Regions from separate parts of the Streptococcus agalactiae genome, predicted to be linked through region 2. Evidence: riboswitches for the same ligand, from Rfam matches in the RefSeq annotation. Region 2 holds a riboswitch; the other holds the start of a gene.

Region 1 (6,258 bases), 680 kb from region 2:
TTCATTTCGTTTGCCACTAATTGTCCTTCAATAATTGTCATTTTTTCTTCCTCCTTTAATCTAAAAGATGTCCCATTTTTTCTTTTTTAGTTTTTAAATAATTAAGGTCATAAGCTGTTGCTGCCACCTGTAATGGCACTCTGTTTTTGACGCAAATTCCTTCTGCTTCAAGTTGTTGGATTTTATCTGGATTATTGGTTAGTAAGTTTATAGAATTTATACCTAAATCTTTTAAAAGTTGAGCACTAACTCCATAGTCTCTCTCATCTCCTTCAAAACCTAAAGCCAAATTAGCTTCTAAAGTATCTAAGCCTTCTTCTTGCAAATGATAAGCTTTTAACTTATTAATCAAACCAATTCCTCGACCTTCCTGTCTCATATAAAGAAGGACGCCACGACCTTCAGCCTCTATTTGTTGGAGGGCATTAGCCAGTTGTTCCCCACAATCACATCTCAAGGAATGAAAGACATCACCTGTCAAACATTCTGAGTGTAAACGACATAAAACATCTTCACCACTACTAATATCCCCTTTAACAAGGGCAACATGTTCCTTATTTGCCACAACTTCGCTATATCCATAAGCCGTAAAATGACCGAATTGCGTTGGTAGCTGAATCTCAATTTCTCTAACCACCCCTCCCTCTTCTTGACGTCTATAGTCTTGCAATTGTTTTATGGTAGCGATAGCTAAATCGTGCTTTTGAGCAAATGCTAATAACTCATCCTTTCTCATCATACTACCATCTTCAGCCATTATTTCACAACAAAGTCCACATTCCTTTAATCCAGCTAAACGACATAGGTCAACGGTTGCTTCAGTATGTCCATTTCTAGCTAAAACACCTCCTTCCTTGGCTAACAAGGGAAATAAGTGCCCAGGACGTCTAAAGTCTTTAGCTTTGCTACTATCGTTAGCAACCATCTTAGCTGTCAAAGCTCTATCTTCCGCAGAAATCCCAGTACTAGTTGATAGATGATCAATGGATATGGTAAAAGCTGTTTCATGATTATCAGTATTATGGCTAGCCATTTGAGCTAATTCTAACTTTTCAGCATAGTAATTAGACAGAGGTAAGCAAATTAATCCTTTCCCAAATTTAGCCATAAAATTAATCGACTCTTTTGTCACCATTTCAGCCGCACAAATAAGGTCCCCTTCATTCTCTCTATTTTCGTCATCCATCAAAACTACCATTTTCCCTGATTTGATGTCTTGTAAAAGTTTTTTTATTGGACTAAAGGCCATTAGCTTTCTCCTCTCTCTTAGTAGCCATTTTCTGATAAAAAAGACCAATCCATTACCGATGAAGTGTGATTAGTTCTATTAGTCGGTGCTAAAAATTTCTCAGCATATTTGCCTAAAACATCCACTTCGATATTTAATAAATCCCCAACCTTTTTTAAGGATAGATTAGTTTGAGCCATCGTGTGGGGAATGACCGAAACTTCAAAAGAATGCTCTGTAAATGATACCACCGTTAGGCTAATCCCATCTAGAGCCACCGAACCTTTCTCTATAATATAAGACATAATACTGGGCGGAGCATCAATTGAAAATCTAACAGCAATATCATCTTTTTGGATTTTTTCTATTTTTCCAACCCCATCTACATGTCCAAGAACAAAATGCCCCCCTAGCCTTGAGTCACTTCTGAGTGCTAATTCTAAGTTAACTTTAGAATGAAGTCGTAAAGCAGCTAAACTTGTTCGCATCATACTTTCTGGCATGACGTCTGCCATAAAAGCTTTTTCACTTTTGTCAAGAACCGTCAAACAAACACCATTAACAGCTACGCTATCCCCTTTTCTTAATAAAGGGACTAGTTTGGGAGCATCAATACTTAATTGTTGGGACTTTATGCCATTCCGAATACGACTGACTTGACCCATTTCCTCAATAATTCCTGTAAACATAATGTTCTACCTTTCCTTCAATAACAACATCAGAATCCATACGACTAAGTTCAATATCTTTTACTCTGAAAGCTTGGTTAAGCCAATCCAAGCCTTCTCCAGAAATAGCTGTTTTTGCTTTCAGACCTCCTATTATTTTGGGTGCAATAAAAACAATTAGTCTGTTAACAATACCAGCTTCTAAAGCTGAAAAATGTAAACTACTTCCTCCTTCAATAAGAAGGCTATCAATCCCTTCTTGTCCTAAAATAGTCATTAATACTTTCAAATCCAGCTTTCCATCTTTTCTTGGGACCTTAATCAAACGGCAACCCATTTCTTTTAATGTTTGTTGCTGAGCAAGATTATCTGAACATGTTGCAATCCATGTTGGTATTGTTTTAGCGCTCATTTGATATCCACTTAGAATCGCCCGTCTTTGTAGCTATCTTCCCATCTAAAGTCATAGCATATTTCAAATAAACAAAAGGCTGCTTATAGGTCATGTGAAAAATAAATCTTTCATTCAGAGCATCGCATTTTTCTCTTAAGATACCAACTTCAACATTTAAACCTTCTTTTCTTAACAAGGCAATCCCTTTTCCTGAAACTAAAGGATTTGGATCTAAACTTCCAACTACTACTTTTTTGATACCAGATTTAATAAGAGCTTCAGTACAAGGTGGTTGCTTACCCACATGACAGCATGGTTCTAAAGTCACGTACAGAGTACTTCCAGAGATATCCTCATCAGCATTTTTAATAGCCTGTCTTTCCGCATGTAAATCTCCAAATCGTTTATGATAACCTTTGGAAATTATACGATCATCTTTAACAATAACAGCACCTACTAATGGGTTGGGAGCAACGAACCCCATACCTTTCTCAGCCTCTTTCAAGGCTAATGCCATGTAGTCTTCTTTTTTCATCATTTCCTTTTTCCTTCTAAAATAAAAACCCTTAGCTTCTAAAATAGAAAACTAAGGGGAGGGATGAGAAGTCGTTGATTATACTAATTAGCATTATATTTTAGGTAGCACAAAAAAACTAAAGACTCCCTATAGAAAACTATAGGGAGTCTCTCATTAATCCAGCACAAATAAACTGCAAGTAGCAGACAATCACTGAATTCTTCTCTCATCCAGACTTTACTGTCGGTACTGGAATCACACCAGTTCATGCTCGAAAGCTCGCGGACTATACCGCCGGTTAGGATTTTCACCTGACCCCGAAGAAATTCTATTTGACAGTTATTTTACTAAACTCATTTTTATTTGTCAATAAAAATAATGTGTTTTTTATTATAAAATAATAATTAAGTAGCTCATCTATTCTTATCTTTACAAGACAGTATATCTATACCATAAAGCAATCTTTCGAACTAATCAAACAAGAATCGATAGTATTATTGGATTATATTTCTTAAAAAATTCACTACAGATATAGTTTACTCCACTTAAATAACTTAGGTAAATCTACGGAACTAAAAATAATCGATAGAAATCTGTTATTTTGTTATTTCAAATGTAACTGTTAAGAAAATAGTTCTCTAATACTAAACAGCACCTCAATCGATTATTAAGTAGCGTTAATTTTTAATTGTTTTTCTATTTTCTATTTGTTATAATGGCTTGAGATTACTAGAAAGTATAGTATTACATGAATCAAAATCATTCCGTCAAAAGATCCTTATCCGAAGTTAATCAGAGCGTTGAGGTTCCTCACAATAGCTCTTTTTGGAACACTTTAAGAGCTTTTCTTGGACCTGGAGCTTTGGTTGCAGTTGGTTATATGGATCCAGGTAACTGGATTACTAGCGTTATTGGTGGAGCTACCTATCGTTACTTACTATTGTTTGTTGTTTTAGTATCTTCTTTGATGGCGATGCAATTACAACAAATGGCTGGCAAGCTTGGTATTGTTACACGACAGGACTTAGCACAAGCAACAGCTTCTCGACTCCCAAAACCGCTTCGTTACCTGCTATTTATTATCATTGAGTTAGCCCTTATCGCTACTGATTTAGCAGAAGTCATTGGCTCTGCCATTGCTCTTCACTTATTATTTGGCTGGCCCTTGTTACTGTCTATCATGATTACTATTTTGGATGTATTCTTACTTTTACTCTTAATGAAGTTAGGCGTCCAAAAAATTGAAGCCTTTGTTTCTGTTCTCATATTGACAATTTTGATAATCTTTACATATTTAGTTGTTTTATCACAACCTGATTTAGATGCTATGTTCAAAGGATTTTTACCACACCATGAGCTTTTTAACATATCACATGAAGGAAAAAATAGTCCTTTAACCCTCGCTCTTGGCATTATCGGCGCAACAGTCATGCCACATAATCTTTATTTACATTCTTCTTTATCTCAGACTAGACGCGTGGATTATCATAATAAATCTTCAATAAAAAAAGCTGTACGTTTCATGACCTTAGATTCTAACATTCAGCTATCACTTGCATTTGTCGTGAATTCGCTACTATTAGTCTTAGGAGCTAGTCTATTTTATGGGCATGCTAATGATATCAGTGCCTTTTCTCAAATGTATCTTGCCTTATCTGATAAAACTATTACTGGTGCAGTAGCCAGTTCTTTCCTTTCTACCCTTTTTGCAGTTGCCCTACTAGCAAGTGGTCAAAATTCAACGATTACAGGTACTTTAACAGGACAAATCGTTATGGAAGGTTTCCTTCACTTCAAATTACCTCAATGGTTAATAAGGCTTTGTACTAGATTATTAACTCTTCTTCCAATTTTTGTTATCGCCCTACTAGTTGGAGGCGAAGAAAATACGTTAGATCAGCTAATCGTCTATTCACAAGTTTTTCTTTCCTTAGCTTTACCATTTTCAATCTTTCCATTGATTTATTTCACGTCGCAAAAATCAATTATGGGAGAGCATGCTAATGCTAAATGGAATACCTATTTAGCATACCTTGTCGCCATCATTTTAACATTACTCAATTTGAAATTAATCATGGATTTACTTTAATACAATACAAAAAAGCCCCACTAATGAACTGAACCTCTATCATGAGACATACATCTAATGATAGAGGAAAGTACATAATGATGGAGCTTTTTGTATTTCTTTAAAGAACCCGTGAGTAAGGACTAGTACGTTTTTGCTTGTACCTCTCCTTGACATTATAATAACCGATGATGAAAAACGATACGCCAAGGATAATTGCTGCAATCAAAGATAAAATTTGGATACTAAAATATAGGTGTTGAAAATTTCCTTCTAAATGTGCTTTAAAAACCATCAACCAAGCCCAAAAAACGGATAAGATTAAGTAAGCATTTTGTAATACCCTAGCCAGGTAAAGACTTAAAACAGTTATAAAAATCAAGGCAATGATAGCTATATATACCTTTGGTAATGGGTAATTAAAATCAATTTTAACTAAGTAGACCGCTAAATTGACCAATGACGCAACTAGCAACCATCCTGCATGAATTCCAAATGTTATTCTAAGCAGTAATTTTGATTTATTTTTACTTAGTATCTTGATAATGATAACCAGAAGAATACAGTAAGCAAAAATTATTATTGTTGATAGGCCAATCAAATTACTCGTAAAAAATACAGTCCATATATTATTAACTAATAGAAGACCCAAAAAGTATGAAAAAATGCTAGCAAAGTTATCTTGGTAAGATTGACTCTTACTGAATATAGCTCTTAATATTACTAAAAAGGTCAATAAATAGATGACTGACCAAATTGAAAAGGCTAATGGTACTGGTGTCAAGAGCGTTTGATAACGATCAGACAGACTCTTCTGACTGTTCCCTGTTAACAAACCTGTTGCGGATAAATAATTCACTATTATTGTTAAGATAAAGACTAACAATAACATCTTACTTTTAAATGAATGTCTAATCATAGAGGCCTCCTTTTACCTCCATTATAATTCTTTTAGTTTAAAAATTCTATTTTTTTAATCAACATATTTACTGAATACTCGCTTGTCTCGACAAAAAAAGTGGTTTTTGAAACCACTTTTTATTTATTTACGAAAAGCATCTAAAATGACTTTAAATTCTTCATTAGATAAAGTGATACCTTTACCCATTTTTGTATGATCTGGACTCCATGTACGCAAATCAAATTTAGCTGGCGCTCCGTTGAAGCTCACACGATTCAACTCTTTTGTCCAACCTTTTTCATTTTCAGATAGGACCAATAACTTCTCAACAATTTCAAATGTAAATTCTGACATTTTATACCTCCACTTATACTATTCGTTATTTTTATAGCTTTTTGTTCTATTTAAATGAACTTCTTCTATTTTAACAATTTTTAGTAATATTGACCATGTAAAATGACAAAATAGTTATAAAAGTATCT
Region 2 (6,258 bases):
ATCGAAAAAAAATATGAATTAATCATTCATCAATATGATTTTAGGAGAAAGATTTCAATGAAAAAGAAAATGATTCAATCGCTGTTAGTGGCGAGTTTAGCATTTGGTATGGCTGTATCACCAGTTACGCCGATAGCTTTTGCCGCTGAGACAGGGACAATTACAGTTCAAGATACTCAAAAAGGCGCAACCTATACCCCATATAAAATTTTTGATGCAGAAGTAGCAGATTCCTCAATGACTGATATTGGCAAAGATGGCGTATCTTATATGATTCCACAAGGTAAGGAGACAATGTATCAGTCATCCACAGGTTTCACTGACTTATTTACGACCTCAACTACAGGAGGGCGTACATACGTTAGTAAAAAAGAAGGAGTGAGTGATGTAGCAATTGCAACGTGGGCCAAAACAATTTCTAGCAGCATCACCGCGGGAAATTCAGTTACGGAATCAGGCGTTGATGGTACTGAGATAATTTCAGGTCTAGATTATGGCTATTATTATATAAAAAGCTCTATAAATAATGGTTCTACGGTAATGGTAACATCTGTTTCTCCTAATGCCACTATCCATGAGAAAAATTCGACTGCAGGTTGGGGACAGAACGGAGGAAAGACTGTTGATCGTACCTCTTACTCAGTTGGTGATAAAGTTACTTATACAATAACCTATGAAAATGCAGTAAATTATAATGGTAGCAGTAAGGTTTATCAATATGTATTAGATGACACAATGCCTGCCCAAAATGTTGTAGATTTAGATGAAGGAAGTTATACTGTTACTGTTACTAGTGCAGATGGAGTATCAAAAACTCTTAGTAAGGATAACGGTACAATAAGTGATAAAAATGGGACATATACTGTTTCAGAATTAAATAATAACTTTAAATTAACAATTCCTTGGGCGGCTACAAAACTTCAATCCTCAGATAGTAATACAGGTGGAAAAGATGATTTTTATTATTCAGGAGTTAACAAAATTATAGTTACTTATACGGGAGTATTAAAAAGTAAGGCTACGCCAGGGTCTGGCACTATAGAGGAAAATACTAATACTGCTAAAATAAATCCAAATGAAGAAAATTCAGATTCGGGTCAAAAAGTCAGTGTAAATGATGGTAAAATTACAATAAAAAAAATAGATGGAGCTGATAGCAATAAGGTCTTGGAAGGAGCAACCTTTATTGTGAAAAACTCTCAGGGAGAATTTCTTGACTACAGTGACAGTGAGAATGTAAAATGGACAACTGATCAGTCTAAGGCTACGCCATACAGAACTGATTCAAGTGGTACAGTGAGCATTTTAGGACTTGCTTCAGGAACATATAAATTAGTTGAAACGAAGGCTCCTGCAGGTTATAATTTAATGACTGATGAAACACCTGTTGAATTAAAGCTAGGAGCTGAAGGAAATCAAGATACTCTTTTAGTAACATCAACTGTAAAAAATAACAAAGGTACTGAGTTGCCTTCAACAGGTGGTATTGGTACAACAATTTTCTACATTATAGGTGCAATTTTAGTAATAGGAGCAGGTATCGTGCTTGTTGCTCGTCGTCGTTTACGTTCTTAATAAGATGGGCTAGCAAAGTGGTACAGATTTAAAATATATGAAAAAAATAAGACAACATTTAGTATCCATTTTGCTTGTCACTATAATTGCAGTGGGGGTAGGCTTAATGGCTTATCCTTCACTTGCTAATTATTGGAATTCATTTCACCAATCTCGAGCGATTATGGATTACCAAGACCGCGTAACGCATATGGATGAAAACGATTATAAAAAAATTATTAACCGAGCCAAAGAATATAATAAGCAATTTAAAACTTCAGGAATGAAGTGGCACATGACTGACCAAGAGCGTTTGGATTATAATTCACAACTGGCTATAGATAAAACGGGTAATATGGGTTATATTTCAATTCCAAAGATAAACATAAAATTACCACTTTATCATGGTACAAGTGAAAAAGTGCTTCAAACTTCTATTGGTCATTTAGAAGGAAGTAGTCTTCCAATTGGAGGAGACTCAACTCATTCTATTTTATCAGGACATAGAGGTTTACCCTCTTCAAGGCTTTTTTCTGATTTGAATAAGTTAAAAGCTGGAGACCACTGGACAGTCAGTATCTTAAATGAAACATATACTTATCAAGTGGATCAAATCAGAACAGTTAAACCGGATGATTTGAGGGATTTACAAATTGTTAAAGGTAAAGACTACCAAACTTTGGTGACGTGTACACCATATGGCGTTAATACCCATCGGTTACTAGTGAGAGGACATCGTGTACCAAACGATAATGGTAACGCTTTGGTGGTAGCAGAGGCAATACAAATAGAGCCTATTTATATCGCACCATTTATCGCTATTTTCCTTACTTTGATTTTACTTTTAATCTTTTTAGAAGTAACTAGGAGAGCACGTCAACGTAAGAAAATTTTAAAACAAGCAATGAGAAAGGAAGAGAACAATGATTTATAAAAAGATCCTAAAGATAACTCTTCTCTTATTATTTAGTCTAAGTACTCAACTTGTGTCTGCTGATACCAATGATCAGATGAAAACGGGTTCTATTACTATACAAAATAAGTATAATAATCAAGGTATCGCTGGCGGTAATTTACTTGTTTACCAAGTAGCACAAGCTAAAGATGTTGATGGTAATCAAGTTTTTACTCTGACTACCCCATTTCAAGGTATTGGGATAAAAGACGATGATCTAACACAAGTAAACCTTGATAGTAACCAAGCCAAATATGTCAATCTACTAACAAAAGCTGTTCATAAAATTCAACCTTTACAAACGTTTGATAATTTACCGGCTGAAGGTATTGTTGCGAACAATCTTCCTCAAGGGATTTATCTATTTATTCAGACTAAAACAGCTCAAGGTTATGAACTAATGTTTCCCTTTATACTATCAATACCTAAGGATGGGAAGTACGATATTACAGCATTTGAGAAAATGAGCCCTTTAAATGCTAAACCTAAAAAAGAAGAGACGATTACTCCTACAGTAGCACATCAGACAAAGGGAAAGCTCCCGTTTACTGGACAAGTATGGTGGCCAATACCTATACTAATTATGTCAGGACTTCTGTGTTTAATAATAGCCCTAAAATGGAGAAGAAGACGTGATTAGAAGATATTCAGCAAATTTTTTAGCTATACTTGGAATCATTCTGGTAAGTTCTGGAATCTATTGGGGTTGGTATAATATTAATCAGGCGCATCAAGCTGATTTAACTTCTAAGCATATTGTCAAGGCGCTTGATAAATCTATTACGCATCAAGTAAAGGGTTCAGAAAATGGAGAATTACCTGTAAAAAAGTTGGATAAAACAGATTACTTGGGAACTCTGGATATTCCGAACTTAAAACTGCATTTACCGGTAGCTGCTAATTATAGTTTTGAACAACTGTCTAAAACGCCTACAAGGTATTATGGTTCTTATTTAACTAATAACATGGTGATTTGTGCGCATAATTTTCCTTATCATTTTGATGCTTTAAAAAATGTAGATATGGGAACGGATGTTTATTTTACAACTACAACAGGGCAAATCTATCACTACAAAATCAGTAATAGAGAAATTATTGAACCAACAGCGATTGAAAAAGTTTATAAAACTGCCACATCAGACAATGATTGGGACTTAAGCCTGTTTACTTGTACAAAGGCAGGAGTAGCTAGAGTATTAGTGCGCTGTCAATTAATTGATGTTAAAAATTAATATTATACAATCTACTACTAATTAGTGATTAAAAAACTTGCAATTGCAAGTTTTTTTTGTTATGCTATAGGTGTCTTCAGGGCAGGGTGTAATTCCCGACCGGCGGTAATCGCTTCCAACTTATTTGTCAGTTGTGAAGCATCAGTCCGCGAGCGAAAGCTGATGTGGTGAGATTCCACAACCGACAGTAAAGTCTGGATGGGAGAAGACAAAGGTTTTTTTCGCGTACCTACGCTTACCTTTGGAGCTTCTTTCAATTTATTTAAATTGGAGGAATTTTTTTATGACAAATACACGTAAAATGGTGACAATCGCCATTCTTTCTGCCTTATCTTTTGTATTGATGATGGTTTCATTTCCATTAATACCAGGAGCAGAATTTTTAAAGGTTGATTTTTCAATCCTTCCGATGTTAGTTGCTTTTATTTTATTTGATTTGAAATCAAGTTATGGTGTACTCTTATTAAGATCACTTTTAAAAGTTATACTTGCTAATCGTGGTCCAGAAACCTTTATCGGTTTACCGATGAATATGGTTGCTCTAGCTCTATTTTTAGCAAGTTTCGCTATTTTCTGGAAAAATAGAGAGAGTGCAAAAGATTTTATTAAAGCTAGTTTATTTGGTACAGTTAGCTTGACTGTATCTATGGTAGCTCTCAACTATGTCTTTGCGATTCCTTTGTATGCTATATTTGCTAACTTTGATATCAGAACATTTATTGGTGTAGGCAATTACCTTTTAACAATGGTTATTCCATTTAATATCGTTGAGGGAATTTTAATTTCGATTGTTTTCTATCTAACTTACGTGGCTTGTTTGCCAATATTAGAAAGATATAAAAAGACTAATGTTATCTCGTCAAAATAGTAAACTTATTCAAGCATTTATTGCTATTATCTTATTTTTCAGTTTAGGATTGGTCATCAAATATTGGCCCGACACTGTAATCGCATTTGACCAAACTATTCAAGAAAGTGTTAGAGGACAGTTGCCAAATCTTTCTACAAGATTTTTCAAGTTAATCACTGTGGTTGGTAATACTGTAAGCCAGATAGCTATTGCGATTATGAGCGTCACTTTCTGTTACCTTAAGAAGTGGTATCCTCAAGCTAGATTTATCGCAGTAAATGCTATTATCTCTGGTATATGTATACTTTCTTTAAAACTTATTTTTCAAAGAGTGAGACCAACTTTAACCCATTTAGTATTTGCAGGTGGCTATTCGTTTCCCAGTGGGCACTCGATGGGAACATTTATGATATTTGGGAGTATTATTATTTTATTGCAGTACTATATGCCTAAGAGTATATGGAAACTGTTGTGCCAAGGTATTTTGGGTTTGCTCATTTTTTTAATTGGGTTATCTCGTATTTACCTAGGGGTTCATTTTCCGACAGATGTTTTAGCTGGTTTTATACTTGCTTATGGTATTTTGAATCTAACTGCGTATATCTTTTTAGCCAAGGATTGGTTAAAGAAAGTGAAGTAAATAAAAGATTGGGACTAACTGACGTTCCAATCTTTTTTAGTTTTATTGTAGTAGTGAGGTTATTTTAGTTAAAATTGTGATACAATTATCCTATGAAAAAACGTTATCGTGCGATTAATGATTATTATCGAGAACTCTTTGGAGAAAAAATATTTAAATTACCTATAGATGCTGGTTTTGACTGTCCTAACAGAGACGGAACAGTTGCTAGAGGAGGATGCACTTTTTGCACAGTTTCTGGTTCAGGGGATGCTATAGTTGCTCCAGAAGCTCCTATTCGTGAACAATTCTATAAAGAAATTGATTTCATGCATAGAAAGTGGCCTGAGGTTAATAAATACTTAGTCTATTTTCAAAATTTTACCAATACCCATGCTAAGTTAGAGATAATTAAAGAGCGTTACGAACAGGCTATTAATGAGCCAGGAGTTATCGGGATCAACATCGGAACAAGGCCGGATTGCTTACCTGATGAAACTATATACTATCTCGCTGAACTTTCTGAAAGAATGCATGTGACTTTAGAATTAGGCCTTCAGACAACTTATGAAGCAACTTCTGCATTAATAAATAGAGCACATTCATATGACCTTTACAAAAAAACTGTTAAGAGAATACGAGAATTAGCTCCTAAAGTAGAAATCGTTTCTCACCTAATAAATGGTCTCCCAGGGGAGACACATGATATGATGGTGGAAAATGTTCGTCGATGTGTTACGGATAATGATATTCAGGGTATAAAATTACACCTTCTGCATCTTATGACTAATACAAGAATGCAGAGAGATTACCATGAAGGTCGTTTACGTTTGTTAAGTCAAGAAGACTATATTTCGATTATTTGTGACCAACTGGAGATTATTCCAAAACATATTGTTATTCACCGAATTACTGGTGATGCGCCACGTCATATGTTAATTGGACCGATGTGGAGCCTTAATAAATGGGAAGTGCTTAATGCTATTGACAAAGAAATGGAGAAAAGACAGTCATATCAAGGATGTAAAGTTGAGGTAAAACATGATTA

What was found. Region 2 has a riboswitch for FMN ahead of QOR44_RS06900 (ECF transporter S component). Riboswitches for the same ligand answer to the same signal wherever they lie in the genome.
Region 1: another riboswitch for FMN. It lies ahead of ribD (bifunctional diaminohydroxyphosphoribosylaminopyrimidine deaminase/5-amino-6-(5-phosphoribosylamino)uracil reductase RibD); the one in region 2 lies ahead of QOR44_RS06900 (ECF transporter S component).

Annotation. Positions count from the first base shown of each region.
Region 1 covers NZ_OX460931.1:656,549-662,806, reverse strand. Annotated here, with positions in the region: gene ribH (6,7-dimethyl-8-ribityllumazine synthase) at 1-41, opposite strand, end outside; gene QOR44_RS03570 (bifunctional 3,4-dihydroxy-2-butanone-4-phosphate synthase/GTP cyclohydrolase II) at 56-1,249, opposite strand; gene QOR44_RS03565 (riboflavin synthase) at 1,267-1,917, opposite strand; partial or broken gene ribD (bifunctional diaminohydroxyphosphoribosylaminopyrimidine deaminase/5-amino-6-(5-phosphoribosylamino)uracil reductase RibD) at 1,898-2,828, opposite strand; FMN riboswitch at 3,022-3,136, opposite strand; gene QOR44_RS03555 (Nramp family divalent metal transporter) at 3,556-4,896, shown strand; gene QOR44_RS03550 (TspO-related membrane protein) at 4,997-5,794, opposite strand; gene QOR44_RS03545 (YdbC family protein) at 5,918-6,130, opposite strand; gene QOR44_RS03540 (peptidase U32 family protein) at 6,257-6,258, opposite strand, start outside.
Region 2 covers NZ_OX460931.1:1,337,101-1,343,358, reverse strand. Annotated here, with positions in the region: gene QOR44_RS06930 (InlB B-repeat-containing protein) at 1-17, shown strand, start outside; gene QOR44_RS06920 (SpaH/EbpB family LPXTG-anchored major pilin) at 58-1,575, shown strand; gene QOR44_RS06915 (class C sortase) at 1,613-2,488, shown strand; gene QOR44_RS06910 (isopeptide-forming domain-containing protein) at 2,478-3,149, shown strand; gene QOR44_RS06905 (sortase) at 3,142-3,741, shown strand; FMN riboswitch at 3,810-3,955, shown strand; gene QOR44_RS06900 (ECF transporter S component) at 4,025-4,609, shown strand; gene QOR44_RS06895 (phosphatase PAP2 family protein) at 4,590-5,231, shown strand; gene mnmL (tRNA modification radical SAM protein MnmL/YtqA) at 5,324-6,258, shown strand, end outside; gene mnmM (tRNA 5-(aminomethyl)-2-thiouridylate-methyltransferase MnmM) at 6,252-6,258, shown strand, end outside.